2 regions of the Variovorax sp. VRV01 genome follow, and region 2 is predicted to be linked to the other one. Evidence: predicted binding sites of a transcription regulator. Region 2 holds the regulator's gene; the other holds the start of a gene.
The links. The regulator HrcA, encoded in region 2, represses chaperone genes, less so after heat shock. The targets are predictions, from matches to a motif close to TTAGCACTCNNNNNNNNNGAGTGCTAA.
Positions count from the first base shown of each region.

Region 1 (8,106 bases), on a different contig from region 2:
GACCTGATGGGCGATCCGCCGCTCGGCGCCCAGTTGGCCGACGTCGGCCGCATGAAGTGGATGCGCGCCGACGCCCATGCCGCGGCCGACAGCCCCAACAAGGCGCTGGGCACCCTCGCGTCACCGGCCGAATCGCTGGCCGCGCGTTTCCATGAAATGACCGCCACGGCGCGTTCGGACGTGGTGGTGATCTCGCCCTACTTCATTCCGGGCGAGGAAGGCATGGTGCGCATCCGCGAGGGCCGGGCGCGCGGCGTGCGCATCAGTGTCATCACCAATTCGCTGGCCGACAGCGACGAGCCGCTGGTCAACATCAACTACAACCGCTATCGCGTCGACATGCTGAAGCTGGGCGTGAACCTGTACGAGGTCAGCACCCGGCAGCTCAAGCGCAACCGGCAGTTGCGCGACCTGCTCAAGAAGGCGCGCGGCCGGCTGCACGCCAAGCTCGCGCTGGTCGACCGCGAATGGGTGCTGCTGGGCTCCATGAACCTCGACCCGCGCTCGGCGCGGCTGAACACCGAGTTCGGCGTTCGCGTGCGAAGTTTCGAGCTGACCCAGGCGCTTCTCTATGCCTACCAGCTCGACGACATCGAGGGCGTCTACCGCGTCGTGCTGCTGCCCGACGGCGAGAACGTGCAATGGATAGGCACCGGCGACGTGGACAACGAGGTGCTCGACAGCGAGCCCGACTCGAGCCTGCTCACGCGGCTGCAACTGCTGCTGTTTTCCTGGTTCGTGCCGACCGACCAGCTGTAGCGGACGTCTACAATAGGTAATGAGATTTATTCTCATTAACTGTAAATAAAACGTCAACAAATTTCAATGAGATCCCGCATCCGGTCGTCACGCATCGCTTTTGCCCTGCTCCCCCTCGCTTCCATTTCCCCGCTCTCCATGGCACAAGGCACCGGCACCGGACAGCCGGACCCTGCGAGCACATCGCTGCCCGAAGTGCATGTTGTCGCCGAGCCCGAATCCGGGGGCTACAACCCCACGACCAGCAGCGGCGCCACGCGCACCAGCACGCCGCTGCGGGAGGTGCCGCAATCGGTGCGCATCGTCTCCAGCCAGCTGATCGAAGACATGGGTGCGACGCGCCTGGCCGACACGGTGGGTTTTGTCAGTGGGATCACGCGCCTCAACGACTTCGGTGGCACCTGGGACAACTTCGGCATCCGCGGGTTCAGCAGTACCGACATGGGATTCCTGGTCAACGGCTTTCCCGGATCGCGCGGCTACAACCCGCCGCGCGACACCGCCACGGTCGAGCGCTTCGAGTTCCTCAAGGGCCCGGCTTCGGCGGTCTACGGCAGCAGCGAGCCCGGCGGCACCATCAACATCGTCACGAAAAAGCCGGAATTCACGCGTCGCAACACGGCCGACTTCAGCATCGGCAGCCAGGGCCTGCGCCGCAGCACGCTGGACAGCACCGGCGCGCTGAGCCGCAACGTGGCCTACCGGCTGAACCTGGCGGTGGAAGAAGGCGACAGCCGAAGCGACCTGCTGAGCAACAGGCGCACCCTGGTCGCGCCGGCGCTGACCTGGGTCATCGACGACAAGACAGTGCTCAACTACGAGTCCGAATTCCTGCGTTCGAAAACGCCGCTGGACCGCGGGCTGATCAACGTTCGCGGCCTGCTCGGAACCCTGCCGCGCGACCGGGTGCTCAACGAACCCGGCGACGGCAACATGACGCTCACCAGCAATACCCACCAGCTCACGCTGGACCGCCAGCTGTCGGAAAACTGGCGCGCGCGCATCGGTGCGAGCTACAAGGAAAGCACCTTCTCCGGCAACTACACCGAAGCGACTTCCCTGGCCAGCGACAACCGGACGCTCAACCGCCGCGCCACCTGGCGCCAGCTGCCGTCGCGCGACACTTCTTTCCAGGCGGAGCTGGAAGGCAAGTTCACGACCGGCGCGCTGGCCCATACGCTGCTGGTCGGCGTGGAAGCGTCCAGGCTGTGGATGAACACCGAAATCCTCCGCTCGGGCAACTACCCGATCGACATCTACCAGCCCGTCTATGGCAGGCCCCGGCCGCCGCTCACCTCGCTCACTTCCAGTTCGGACGAGCACCAGCGCGCGAGCGCCGTTTTCCTGCAAGACCAGATCAGCCTGTCGCCGCAGTGGAAGCTGCTGGTGGGCGCCCGCTACGACCACTTCAGGCAGAGCATCGAGGACCGCGTGAACCGCAACAGCGCCCAGAAGCACGATGCCGTTTCGCCGCGCGCAGGCCTCACCTACCTGCCGAACGACTGGAGTTCCTGGTACGTCTCCGCCGGCAAGTCGTTTCGCGGCAACAGCGGCACCGACAAGAACGGCCAGGCCTTCGATCCGCAGCGCTCCACCGCGCTGGAGGCCGGCGTGAAGCTGCAGACGCCGGACCAGCGCCTGGGCGCCAACCTGGCCGTGTTCGACATCAAGAAGACGAACGTGCTGACGGCCAGCGACACGCCCGGCTTCTCCGTGGCGGCCGGCGAGGTCAAGAGCAGCGGCTTCGAGGCCGACGTCTATGGCCAGATCGACAGGAACTGGCGGGTGAGCGGAAATTTCGCGTACGTTGACGCCCGGATCTCGAAGGACGCAACGCTGGCGCCCGGCACACGCATCGTGAACATCCCGAAGACGAGCGCCGGCCTGTTCGCCATCCGCGAGGATGCGCTGGCCGACGGCAGCCGCTATGGAATCGGTGCCGGCATCAACTACGTCGGCAACCGTTCGGGCAACAGCGCCGACACCTACGCGCTGCCGGCCTACACCACCGTCAAGCTGGTGAGCTTCTGGCAGATCAACAAGACCGCCCGCGTGTCGATCGACGTGCACAACCTCTTCAACCGGAACTACTACACCGCCTCGTGGGGCAACCTGTACGTGATTCCGGGCGCCAGGCGCAGCGTCGTGGCCAGCCTGAAGCTGGACCTCTGAAGCCCGTGCATTCACCCCGTATCCGCATTTTTTCGACTGGACTCCCAATGATGAACAGGCTGCACCGAATCGCCGCCCTGGCCACGCTCGCAGCGGCGGCCGTACTTTCTTCCGCGGGCGCGCAGGCGCACGGCATCTGGTTTGCCCAGCGCTCGGGCGATCTCGCATTGATCTATGGCGAGGGCGCCGACGACCTGGATACGGTCAAGCGGCAGCCGCTGATCACCGCGGTCAGCGCCTATGACGCATACGGGAAGCCCGTGCCGACCGCCCTGGAGGTGAACGGGCGCCTGCTGCTTGTGGACACCAAGGAGAAACCCGCCATCGTCGCAGCGGTGCTCGACAACGGCATCTGGAGCAAGACGCCGGAAGGCAAATGGCTCAAGAAGGGCAAGAACGAAGTTCCCGGCGCGCTCACGAGCGGCCACAACTTCAAATATGCGGTGCATCTGCGCAGCCCGCTGCGCAATGCCTTGCCGCCGCTGCCCGGGCATGCGCTGCAGATCGTCCCGGTCGATGCCGCCCTGCCCGAGAAGCTCGGGCAAGACCTGCGCCTGCGCGTGCTCTACCAGGGCAAGCCCGTGGCGGGCGCCCTGGTGCTGAGTGATTTCGTCAACGATCCCGACGCCAGGCCCATGGAAAGCGGCGCCGACGGCAGTGTGGTCATCAAGGTGCGAAACCAGGGGCTGAACGTCGTCACCGCCCAGTGGGCCGCACCGCCGGAAGATCCCCTCAAGACCGACAAGGTGGAGCACCTGACATCGCTCTCCTTTGTGCTGTCGCACGCGCCGGAATAGGCGGGCAGCGCCGCAGATGCGCGCCCGGGCCCTTGAAACTCCCCCGATTGCCCTTATGATTAGCACTCGCTGCTGATGAGTGCTAACAAAGCCTCGCTTCCAGTCGATGGGCTGCCGGTCTTTCCCGCCGGCGCCCGACCACAACCCCGTTTCTTATCCAGGAGATGCAATGAAACTTCGTCCTTTGGCCGATCGCGTGATCGTCAAGCGTGTTGACAGCGAAACCAAGACCGCCTCCGGCATCGTCATCCCCGACGCAGCCGCCGAAAAGCCCGACCAGGGTGAAGTCCTGGCCGTCGGCCCCGGCAAGCGCACCGACAAGGGCGACCTGACCGCACTGACCGTCAAGGTCGGCGACCGCGTCCTGTTCGGCAAGTACAGCGGCCAGACCGTCAAGGTCGATGGCGACGAACTGCTGGTCATGAAGGAAGACGACCTGTTCGCAGTCGTCGAGAAGTAATCCATCCATCCCCATTCGGAGTAATAAAACATGGCAGCAAAAGACGTAGTCTTCGGCGGTGAAGCCCGCGCACGCATGGTCGAGGGTGTCAACATCCTCGCCAACGCCGTCAAGGTGACCCTGGGCCCCAAGGGCCGCAACGTGGTGCTCGAGCGCTCGTTCGGCGCCCCGACCGTCACCAAGGACGGTGTGTCGGTCGCCAAGGAAATCGAACTCAAGGACAAGCTCCAGAACATGGGCGCCCAGCTCGTGAAGGAAGTGGCCTCCAAGACTTCGGACAACGCCGGTGACGGCACCACCACCGCGACCGTGCTGGCCCAGGCCATCGTTCGCGAAGGTTTCAAGCTGGTGGCTGCCGGCATGAACCCGATGGACCTGAAGCGCGGCATCGACAAGGCCGTCACGGCCCTGGTCGCCGAGCTGAAGAAGGCTTCGAAGCCCACCACCACGTCGAAGGAAATCGCTCAAGTCGGCTCGATCTCGGCCAACAGCGACGAAACCATCGGCAAGCTCATCGCTGACGCGATGGACAAGGTCGGCAAGGAAGGCGTGATCACCGTGGAAGACGGCAAGTCGCTGGACAGCGAACTCGACGTCGTCGAAGGCATGCAGTTCGACCGCGGCTACCTGTCGCCCTACTTCATCAACAACCCCGAGAAGCAATCGGCGCTGTTGGACAACCCCTTCGTGCTGCTGTTCGACAAGAAGATCAGCAACATCCGCGACCTGCTCCCCACGCTGGAACAAGTCGCCAAGGCCGGCCGTCCGCTGCTGATCATTGCCGAAGAAGTCGAGGGCGAAGCCCTGGCTACCTTGGTCGTGAACACGATCCGCGGCATCCTGAAGGTCGTCGCCGTCAAGGCACCTGGCTTCGGCGACCGCCGCAAGGCCATGCTGGAAGACATCGCCATCCTGACGGGCGGCAAGGTCATCGCTGAAGAAGTGGGCCTGACGCTCGAGAAGGTGACGCTGGCCGACCTGGGCCAGGCCAAGCGCATCGAAGTGGGCAAGGAAAACACCATCATCATCGACGGTTCGGGCGCTGCAGCCGACATCGAAGCCCGCGTGAAGCAAGTGCGCGTGCAGATCGAGGAAGCCACCAGCGACTACGACCGTGAAAAGCTGCAAGAGCGCGTGGCCAAGCTGGCCGGCGGCGTTGCAGTGATCAAGGTTGGCGCTGCCACCGAAGTCGAAATGAAGGAAAAGAAGGCTCGCGTCGAAGACGCCCTGCACGCCACCCGCGCTGCAGTGGAAGAAGGCGTCGTGGCTGGCGGCGGCGTGGCTCTGCTGCGTGCCAAGCAAGCCGTGGGCGACTCGATCAAGGGCGACAACGCTGACCAGGACGCCGGCATCAAGCTGGTGCTCAAGGCCATCGAAGCACCCCTGCGCGAAATCGTGAACAACGCCGGCGGCGAAGCCTCGGTGGTGGTGAACGCGGTGTTGGCCGGCAAGGGCAACTACGGCTTCAACGCTGCGAACGACACGTACGGCGACATGCTCGAGCTGGGCATCCTGGACCCGACGAAGGTCACCCGCACCGCACTGCAGAACGCCGCCTCGGTGTCCTCGCTGCTGCTGACGACCGAAGCCATGGTCGCCGACGCACCGAAGGAAGAAGCCGGTGCTGGCGGCGGCATGCCCGACATGGGCGGCATGGGTGGCATGGGCGGCATGGGCATGTAATTGCCCACCCCCGAAGCGGCTCACTACTGCGTGTAGCCGCCTCCCCCTCCAGGGGCGACACCTGCGGACCGGCGGAGCCGGATCCGCGGTGTCTCCCGAATAAAAAAACCCGTCTCTCGACGGGTTTTTTTATGGGCGCTTCACAATGCGGCGCTCATCGGAACTGATCGCGCAATGCTGTGTAGAGGCGCTTGAAGCGCGCATGGCGTGCCGCGTGCGCGGTGGCGCCGTCTTGCGAGGGCACGAGCCGCTGCTTGACCGGCGGCAGCGTGCACACCTCGGCCACGGTGCCTCCGTCGGCCAGCCAGGCAAGGCGAGCCGCACCCAGCGCCCCACCTGTCTCGCTGCCCGCATAGAGCGTGAGCGGCACCTCGAAGATGTCGGCCAGCAACTGGCCCCACCAGACGCTGCGCGCGCCGCCGCCCACCAGCGCCACTTCGCGCAGCGGCATGCCGGCCGGCAGGCGCAGGGTGTCGAAGCCGTCGCGCAACCCGAAGCTCACGCCCTCGACCACGGCATAGGCGATCTCCGCCGGACCGTGCGCATGCGTGAGCCCGAACAGCACGCCCTGCGCGTTCGGGTTGTTGTGCGGAGAACGCTCGCCCGAGAGATACGGCAGGAACAACGGGCAACGTTCGCGCTGTGCCGGTGCAACCGACGCGGCAGCTTCGAGCAATGCCGCCTCATCGGCGAACTTGAATGCCTTGGCGGCCCAGCTCACGGCGCTCGCGGCCGAAAGCATCACCGACATCTGGTGCCAGCGCCCGGGCAGCGCATGGCAGAAGGCGTGCATCGCCTGCGCGGGGTTGGGCAAAAAACGGTCGGTCGAGACGAACACCACGCCCGAGGTGCCGAGCGACACGAAGCCCTGCCCCGGCTCCACCAGCCCCATGCCGACGGCGCTGGCGGCGTTGTCGCCCGCGCCGCCAGCAATGAGCACGGTGCTGCTGCCCACACCCCAGCGCGCGGCCAGCTCGGGCTTGAGCCGCGCCGACACTGCACTGCCCTCGACCAGCCGCGGCATGTGGCCGCGCGTGAGCCCAGTGGCCGCGAGCAGTTCGTCGGACCAGTCGCGCGCGCCGACGTCGAGCCACAGCGTGCCGGCCGCATCGGACATTTCGCTGACGGCCTCGCCGCTGAGCATGAAGCGCAGCCAGTCTTTCGGCAACAGCACGCGCGCCACGCGCTCGAAGATGTCGGGCTCGTGCTCGCGCACCCACAGCAGCTTGGGCGCGGTGAAGCCAGGCATCGCGAGGTTGCCCGCGATCTCGCCCAGCCGCGGCACGGTACGCGCCAGCGCCTCGCACTGCGGGCCGCTGCGTCCGTCGTTCCAGAGGATGGCGGGTCGCAGCACCTCGCCGGCGGCGTCCAGCAGCGTGGCGCCATGCATCTGGCCCGACAAGCCGATGGCGCGCACGGCCGCCAGTTCCTCGGGATGCGACTTTCCGAGCGCGCGCATCGCCTCCTCGAGCGCATGCCACCATTGGCTCGGCGCCTGCTCCGACCAGAGCGGCTGCGGCCGCTCGACGGTGAGCGGCGCGCGTGCCACGCCGACGATGCGGTGATCGTCGGCGAGCAGCAGCGCCTTGAGCTCGGACGTGCCGAGGTCGAGTCCCAGATACAAGATGGTGCCCCCTGATTGCGCCTTGGAAAAAGCCTGTGGTCAGCCGAACCGCGTGTCGGCCTGGCGCCTGAACTCGCTCGGCGTCATGCCCTTGATCTCGAGGAAGCGGCGGTTGAAGTTGGCCACGTTGTTGAAGCCGACCTGATAGCAGATGTCGGTCACGTAATGGTCGGTCTGCATCAGCAGGTGGCAGGCGCTGTTGATGCGCACCCGGTTGACGAAGTCGGTGAAGCTGTTGCCGGTGGAGCGCCGGAAGAAGCGGCTGAAGCGGCTTTCGCTCATGCCCAGTTCGGCCGCCACCTCCGACATGGAAATCGGCTCCGCCATGTTGCTGGTGATGCGGTTGACGATATCGTTGATCTGGTCGACCTGGGCGTCGCCCTCGATGCCTTGCGCGCCCTGCATCTGCACGCTCGAAAGCAGCCGGTAGTCGGTGCACTGCGCGAGGTCGGCCATGAACTCGAGGAACAGCCCGAGCCGGCGCACGCCGCGCGCGGCCTTGATGTTGTCCCAGTGCGCCTGCGCCTGCTGCGACATGCCGAAGAACTCGATGCCATGGCGCGCGCGCTCGAACAGCTGCATCACCTCGCGCAGTTCCGGAATCTCGGCCG
Region 1 is NZ_JACVBS010000003.1:182,541-190,646, forward strand. Features, by position in the region: gene IB278_RS07145 (phospholipase D family protein) at 1-759, shown strand, start outside; gene IB278_RS07150 (TonB-dependent siderophore receptor) at 826-2,931, shown strand; gene IB278_RS07155 (DUF4198 domain-containing protein) at 2,979-3,728, shown strand; gene IB278_RS07160 (co-chaperone GroES) at 3,898-4,188, shown strand; gene groL (chaperonin GroEL) at 4,219-5,871, shown strand; gene xylB (xylulokinase) at 6,026-7,495, opposite strand; gene IB278_RS07175 (AraC family transcriptional regulator) at 7,535-8,106, opposite strand, start outside.
Region 1: IB278_RS07160 (co-chaperone GroES) is a predicted target of HrcA. The motif match lies at 3,788-3,814, and genes of this name have one in related genera.

Region 2 (8,106 bases):
TCGCTGCACACCACGCTGGTGGGCCCGGCCGGCGTGAACGTGGAATTCCAGCTGCGCACCGAGGCCATGCACGTGGTGGCCGAATCGGGCGTGGCGGCGCACTGGCTCTACAAGGCGGCCGAGCCGAATGCGGCCAGCAACGACCGGCTCGGCACCAAGTGGCTGCAGTCGCTGCTCGACATCCAGGACGAAACCCGCGACGCCGCCGAGTTCTGGGACCACGTCAAGGTCGACCTGTTTCCGGACGCCGTTTATGTCTTCACGCCGAAGAGCCAGATCCTGGCACTGCCGCGCGGCGCCACGGTGGTCGACTTTGCCTACGCCATCCACAGCAACATCGGCGACCACACCTCCGCGGCACGCATCAACGGCGACCAGGTGCCGCTGCGCACGGAGCTCAAGAACGGGGACGTGGTCGAGGTCATTACCGCGCCCGTGTCCACGCCCAATCCCGCGTGGCTCGGCTTCGTGCGAACCGGCCGGGCGCGCTCCAAGATCCGCCACTACCTGAAGACCCTGGCCCATGCCGAATCCGAAGGCCTGGGCGAGAAGCTGCTGGCGCAGGCGCTGCGCGCCGAAGGCCTCAGCAAGCTGCCGGCCGAGGATGCCGAGCACCAGGCGCTGTGGGAAAAGCTGCTGCGCTTCACGGGCAACCGCACGCGCGCCGAGCTGCTGACCGACATCGGCCTGGGCAAGCGGATTGCCAGCATCGTGGCAAAGCGGCTGGTGGCCATGCTGTCCGAACTCGGCGAGCGGCCCGATGCGCTGCTGCTGAGCCGCGAGCGCTTCATCTCGCACGAAACCATTTCCCAGGGCGCCGTCACGCTGGACGGCAGCGAGAACTCGTCGGTGCGCTTTGCGCTGTGCTGCCGGCCGATTCCGGGCGACGAGATCATCGGCTACCTCGGCCATGGCGAAGGGCTGGTCGTGCACACCGAGTCCTGCGGCGTGGGCCAGCGCCTGCGCCACAAGGACAGCGAGCGTTTTTTCGCGGTCGAATGGGCGGACGAACCGACCCGCACCTTCGAAACCGGCGTGGTCATCACGGTGCGCAACGACAAGGGCGTGCTCGCGCGCGTGGCCGCGACCCTGGCGGACGCCGAAGCCGACATCACGCACGTCGAAATGGCCGACGAGACGCCGCAGGATTCGACCGACCTGCGCTTCGTGATTGCCGTGCGCGACCGCACCCACCTCGACAGCGTGCTGCGCGCCGCGCGGCGCACGGCCTCGGTGCTGACCGCCGCAAGAACGGTTCCCGCGCCCTGACCGGCGGGCAGGAAGGCTAGCGCGCCGTGCCCGCGCCCGGTGGCGCCGGATAGCTGACCGACAACAGCTCGACCTCATGGGCACCGCCCGGCGTCACGAGCTTCACCACGTCGCCTTCACGCGACTTGAGCAGCGCGCGGGCGATCGGGGAAATCCAGCTGACCTGCGACTGCGCGCTGTCCGCCTCGTCGATGCCCAGGATCGTCACGCTGCGCTCGTCGCCGGTCTCGTCGACATAGCGCACCGTCGCGCCAAAGAACACCTGGTCGCTGCCATGATGGACCGAGGGATCGGTCACTTCGGCGATTTCGAGCCGCTTGGTGAGAAAACGGATGCGCCGATCGATCTCCCGCAGCCGCTTCTTGCCGTAGAGATAGTCGCCATTCTCGGAGCGGTCGCCGTTCTTGGCGGCCCAGTGCACCGCCTCGACAACCTTCGGCCGCTCTTCGTCCATCAGCTGAAGCAGTTCGTCGCGCAGCCGGGCATAGCCGGCCGGCGTCATGTAGTTCTTGCTGCCGCTCGGCAGCGCGGGCGCGGTGCTTTCGCCGCCGTCGTCGTCACCGTCGCTCTCGGTTTCCTTGGTGAATGCTTTGCTCAACTTGGTAGAACCTCTGGTCTCAAGGAAGGGATGGGCTTTTCACCGTATTTTCAGCATTCGCGACAGGACACGCAGCGGCGCCGTCACGCGCCACGAGTTTGAGGTCCGCAGTGCCGCGCATTGCGCTTCCAGGTGCGAGGCGCGCAATCTCGCGCGCTCCAGGTCCTGCGCCAGAACGGCATGGCTGCGCTGTAACTCATCCAGTTCACGCTGCCGCAAAACACCTTCGGCGATCGCCCCGCTCAATTGATGCTGGCAGGCCGCACGGCCGGCAATGGCCTCATCCAGTTCGCGCTGCTGCCCGGCGCGGCCGGCCATCGCCTCATCGAGTTTCCGCTGGAGAACCGCACGCTCGGACACGGCCTTGTCGAGCTCGCGCTTGATCGCCACGCGGTCCAGGGTGGCCTGGGAAGGAAATTCGATGCCGGGCGCCTGCGCGGTGTGGGCAGCAAGCTCCCTGCCCACCCGGACCTTCGACGGCACCGCCGTCTCCCGATGAGCCGACAGTGCCCGTTCCCTGTCGACCTTCGCGCCGAGGACCGGATGCAGCTTGTCATAGAGGTACGCCGGGTCCTCGACGAGACGCGGGAAGTCGAGCATCACCAGCGGCACGTCGTGCTTGACCAGCGTGTGCATCAATTCATGAAAGCCCAGCGCAAGAAGGCGCGCTTCGTCGATCGGGTTGAGCGAATAGACGATGCCGCCCGGCGTGGTCCCCCACGACTCCCAAAGCCGGCAATCGTCCGGCAGGCCTTCCATGGCATACCGCGCACGCAGTTCGTTGACCACGCGGCTGGCAGAGGCTTCCACGATGCTGCGCATCGGAAAGATCACCGCATCGAGCGCGATGGACGGATCCGCGAGCAGGCGCGTGGCGTAGGCATGCAGCCAGGGCGACTTGATGACGTAGGGCAGCTCGGGGTTGTCGAACGGCAGGTCCTCGAGCCCCGCGTTGGCGTCCTCGTTATAGGTGCTCGCTGCCGGATGCCTGGCAAGGTGCGTATCCAGCCCGCAAGCCGCCAGGTACTGAACGAGGAAGGTGGTGCCGGCGCGCCCCGTGCCGGCAATCATCAGGTGGTTTTTTCTTGCAGGCGTCATCCGTGCAGCGTCCGGGTTGGCGCCGGTCCTTCCAGCGAAGCCATGATCTGCTCCACCGCGACGGAGACATCGCAACTGGAAGTGTCGACGGTGAGAGCAGGGTTTGCCGGGGCTTCGAAGGTGTCGGACACGCCGGTGAAGCGCGTAATCGCGCCCTGCCGCGCTCGCGCGTACATCCCCTTGGGGTCGCGCCGCTCGCAGACTTCCAAGGGCGCATGCACGAAGACCTCGTGGTACGAAGGGCCGACGATCGAGCGTGCGAGCTCCCTGAGCGCCTGCAGCGGTGAAACGACGGCAACGATTGCCACGATGCCCTGCTCGTTCAACAGCCGCGCGATGTGGGCAATGCGGCGGATGTTCTCGTGGCGGTCTTCCGCGCTGAAGCCGAGCCCGCGGTTCAAACCCTCGCGGACCTCGTCGCCGTCCAGCCGCACGGCACCCACGCCCCTGGCGCGCAGCAAGGGCTGCAAGGCAGCGGCGATGGTGGACTTTCCCGCGCCGGACAGCCCCGTGAGCCAAATGACGGGAGGCGGCCGCAGTGTTGTCGAGGCAGGACGATCGTCGTCGGGATTCTGCAACTGTTCTGGCATCGAAAAACAGGTCTGGCCGGACGCGGCGCCCCAGGACAGGGGCTCACCCGGCGTGAAGGAAGACGAAGGTTCTCAAGCGGCCCGTTTTCTTCCGGCTCCTCCGGTGAACAGCAAGAATGCCTCAACAACACCCGAAGGTCGAGAGCGTCTGGCGCAGGATCGGCCGCATCGCACGGAGCCCCGGAACGGGAACATTGCCAGTGATCTCGTTGAACGGAAAAAGATTCCGCAGAGAGGCGCGCAAAAAGAAAAAGGGTTAGGACACGTAATGTCCTAACCCTTCAAAGAGTGGTGCGGCTGGCAGGAATTGAACCCACGACCCCTTGGTTCGTAGCCAAGTACTCTATCCAACTGAGCTACAGCCGCACAGCTATCGATTATAGCATCCATTTTTGGCTCTTGGCGGACCAAGCTCAGAAATGAATGCAGGTGGTAGGCCGTGATGGGCTTGAACCATCGACCAACGGATTATGAGTCCGCTGCTCTAACCAGCTGAGCTAACGGCCCACGAGAGGCCACGATTCTATTCGCGGCGCCGCTCACTTGCGGTGGCTCAGCGCATTGCTGACCAGCCGCGAGGTGATGTCGACGATCTGGATCATGCGCTCATAAGGCATGCGGGTCGGGCCGATCACGCCCAGCGTGCCCACCACCTGCCCGTCGACCTCGTAGTTGGCGCTGACGATGGAAAGCTCCTCGATCGGTACCACCTGGCTCTCGCCGCCGATGAAGATGCGCACACCCTCGGCCTTGCTCGACACATCGAGCAGACGCATGAGCTGCGCCTTCTGCTCGAAGAGCTCGAAGGCACGGCGCAGCTGCCCCATGTCGCTCGAAAAATCGGTGACGGAAAGCAGGTTGCGCTCGCCGGATATCACCACGTCGTCTTCCTGCGCCTCGGTGAGCACTTCGGAACTGACCTTGACCGCCGCCTGCATCAGCGCGGCAATCTCGCCACGCAGTTTTTCGACTTCGGACTGCAGGCGGTCGCGCACCTGCTCGATGGTCAGGCCCGCGTAGTGAGCATTGATGTAGTTGGATGCTTCCACCAGCTGCGACTGCGTGTAATCGGCCTCCGGAAAGATCACGCGGTTCTGCACGTCGCCGTCGGGCGAAACGATGATCACCAGCAGCCGCCGGTCCGAAAGCCGCAGGAACTCGATCTGCTTGAAGACCGAAGCCCGCCGCGGCGCCATGACGACGCCGACGAACTGCGACAGGTTGGACAGCAGGTTGGCCGCGTTGGCAATCACCTTCTGCGGCTGGTCTGGCGCAAGGCTTGGTGTGTTCATCTGCTCGCGCTGCGCCGTGAGCATGGTGTCGACGAACAGCCGGTAGCCGCGCGCGGTGGGAATGCGTCCGGCCGAGGTGTGCGGGCTCGCGATCAGCCCCAGCGACTCCAGGTCGGACATGACGTTGCGGATGGTCGCGGGAGACAGGTCAAGGCCCGGGGCGCGCGACAAAGTCCGCGACCCGACCGGTTGGCCTTCGGCGATATAACGCTCGACCAGCGTCTTGAGGAGCAACTTGGCACGGTCGTCCAGCATTGCAAGATTTTAGTGTTGTAATTTGTAGATGACTTCCCGCTTTCGTCACGTCGCGCTGATCGGCAAATACCAGGCTTCAGGCGCCCGGGCGCAGGCCGATGCCCGCGACGGCGTGATGGAAGATATCGGCGCCTTCCTGGAATCGCAAGGGTGCGAGGTGTTCGTCGAAAAATCGGCGGCCGAGGAGGCCGATGCACACGCCAGCGTCGGCGGCCGCTACCAGCCGCTGAGCGTCGAGGAAATCGGCCAGCGCTGCGATCTGGGCCTGGTGGTGGGAGGCGACGGAACCATGCTGGGCATCGGCCGGCAGCTTGCCTGCTACGGGATCCCGCTGATCGGCATCAACCGCGGCCGGCTCGGGTTCATCACCGACATTCCGCTGGACAACTACCAGGCCACGCTGATTCCGATGCTGGCCGGCGAATACGAGGAAGACCACCGCAGCCTCATGCATGCGCAGGTGATGCGCGACGGTGCCTCGGTGTTCGATGCGCTGGCCATGAACGACGTGGTGGTCAACCGCGGCGCCACCTCGGGCATGGTCGAGCTGCGCGTTTCGGTGGGCCGGCATTTCGTGGCCAACCAGCGCGCCGACGGCCTGATCATCGCGTCGCCCACGGGTTCGACGGCCTATGCGCTCTCGGCCGGCGGGCCGCTGCTGCATCCGGCGGTGCCGGGCTGGGTGCTGGTGCCCATTGCGCCGCACACGCTGTCGAACCGCCCGGTGCTGCTGCCCGACGCCGACGAGATCGTGATCGAACTGGTGGCGGGGCGCGACGCCAGCGCCAATTTCGACATGCAGTCCTTGGCATCGCTCGCGATCGGCGATCGCGTGGTGGTGCGCCGATCCGACTTCCGCGTGCGCTTCCTGCACCCACGCGGGTGGAGCTATTTCGACACGCTGCGCAAGAAACTTCACTGGAACGAAGGGGGCTCCTGACATGGCGCTGCGACGCATCGCATTGCGCGACTTCGTGATCGTGCGATCACTCGAACTCGACCTGTCGGCAGGTTTCACGGTATTGACCGGCGAGACCGGCGCGGGCAAGTCGATATTGATCGATGCGCTCCAGCTGGCGCTCGGCAACCGGGCCGACGCGGGCGCGGTGCGCGAAGGCGCCGAACGGCTCGACGTCAGCGCCGAATTCGACGCCGACCCGGCGCTTGCGGCCTGGCTCGATGAGGGCGGATTCGAAACCGGCGACGCCCTGCTGCTGCGCCGCACCGTCGACCTGCAGGGCCGCAGCCGCGGCTGGATCAACGGCAGCCCGGCCACCGCCACCCAGTTGCGCGAGCTCGGCGACCGTTTGCTCGACATCCACGGCCAGCATGCATGGCAAAGCCTGACGCGCCCCGAGGCCGTGCGCGGCCTGCTCGACGCCTATGCCGGCGTGCGCACCGATGCGCTGGACGCGGCCTGGCAGAGCTGGCGCCAGGCGCTTTCCGCGCTCGACCATGCGCGCTCGGCACAGGACTCCCTGCTGCGCGAACGCGAGCGGCTGCAATGGCAGATCGCCGAAGTCATGAAGCTGGCGCCGGCCGAAGGCGAGTGGGAAGAGCTTTCGACCCAGCACGCGCGCGTCTCCAATGCGCAGGCGCTGATCGACGCGGCGCAGGGCGCGAGCCAGGCGCTCGAAGACGATGACAACGGCGCCCTCGCCGCGCTGTCGCGCGCCGTCACGCTGCTGCAGAACTGCGAGCACATCGAGCCCGAATTCCGCGCCCTCGGCGAGGTGCTGGCCTCCAGCGTCGCCCAGGCTTCCGATGCCGCCCACACGCTGCACAGCTACCTGCGCGACGCTGAGGCCGATCCCAAGCAGCTGGCCGAGCTCGACGAGCGCATGGGGCTGTGGATGTCGCTCGCGCGCCGCTATAAACGCACGCCGGACGACCTGCCGGCGCTGCTGGCCGGCTGGCAGGCCGAGTTGCAGGCGCTCGACGCGCAGAGCGATCTCGCAGGCCTGGAGCGCGCCGAGCAAGCTGCGCAGCAGGCCTACATGAAGGAAGCCAAGGCGCTCGCCAAGGCGCGCAAGCTGGCCGCCCCGCGGCTGTCCGACGCGGTCACGCAGGCGATGCAGGGGCTTGGCATGCAGGGCGGGCGCTTCGAGGTCGAGCTGCAGCCGCTGGCGCAGCCGGGCCGCGCGGGTCTCGAAGACGTTGCCTTTCTCGTGAGCGGCCATCCCGGGAGCACGCCGCGCCCCATCGGCAAGGTGGCTTCGGGCGGCGAACTCTCGCGCATCGCCCTGGCCATCGCGGTCACGACCAGCCAGCTCGGCGCCGCGCAGACGCTGATCTTCGACGAGGTCGATGCCGGCGTCGGCGGGGCCGTGGCCGAGACCGTGGGCCGCCTCATGAAGCAGCTCGGGCGCGATCGCCAGGTGCTGGCGGTCACCCATCTGCCGCAGGTCGCCGCCTGCGCCGACCACCACCTGGTGGTGGCCAAGCGCCAGACCACGGCCATCGGCCAGGACGGCCCGCGCACCGAAAGCGGCGTCTCGCGGCTCGACGACGACACCCGCGCCCGTGAAATCGCCCGCATGCTCGGCGGCGAGAAGCTTTCCCAGACCTCGCTGGCGCATGCCCGTGAAATGCTGGGCCACAAGACTTCGGCGGCGCTGTGATGGACCTCGACCTCGTGCTCATCACCGGCATGTCGGGCTCGGGCAAGTCGGTGGCGCTGCATGCGCTGGAAGACGCCGGCTACTACTGCGTCGACAACCTGCCGCCCGAACTGCTGACGGCCTTCATCGCGCTGCAGCACGAACAGCAGGCCACGCGCGTGGCCATTGCGATGGACGTGCGCAGCGGCGTGTCGCTGCCGATCGTCCCGCAGCAGCTCGAGGCCTTGCGGCAGGACGGCGTGTCGCTGCGCTCGCTTTTTCTCGACGCGACCACCGACGCACTGCTGCGGCGCTATTCGGAAACCCGCCGGCGCCATCCGCTGTCGCGCCAGGAGGGCCGCAACGACGTGCCCGAACAGGAGCGCGTGCTGGTGCAGGCCATC
Region 2 is NZ_JACVBS010000001.1:328,825-336,930, reverse strand. Features, by position in the region: gene IB278_RS01610 (RelA/SpoT family protein) at 1-1,269, shown strand, start outside; gene greB (transcription elongation factor GreB) at 1,286-1,867, opposite strand; gene IB278_RS01600 (hypothetical protein) at 1,907-2,938, opposite strand; gene cysC (adenylyl-sulfate kinase) at 2,962-3,543, opposite strand; tRNA gene IB278_RS01590 (tRNA-Arg) at 3,845-3,921, opposite strand; tRNA gene IB278_RS01585 (tRNA-Ile) at 3,986-4,062, opposite strand; gene hrcA (heat-inducible transcriptional repressor HrcA) at 4,095-5,102, opposite strand; gene IB278_RS01575 (NAD kinase) at 5,131-6,042, shown strand; gene recN (DNA repair protein RecN) at 6,044-7,723, shown strand; gene rapZ (RNase adapter RapZ) at 7,723-8,106, shown strand, end outside.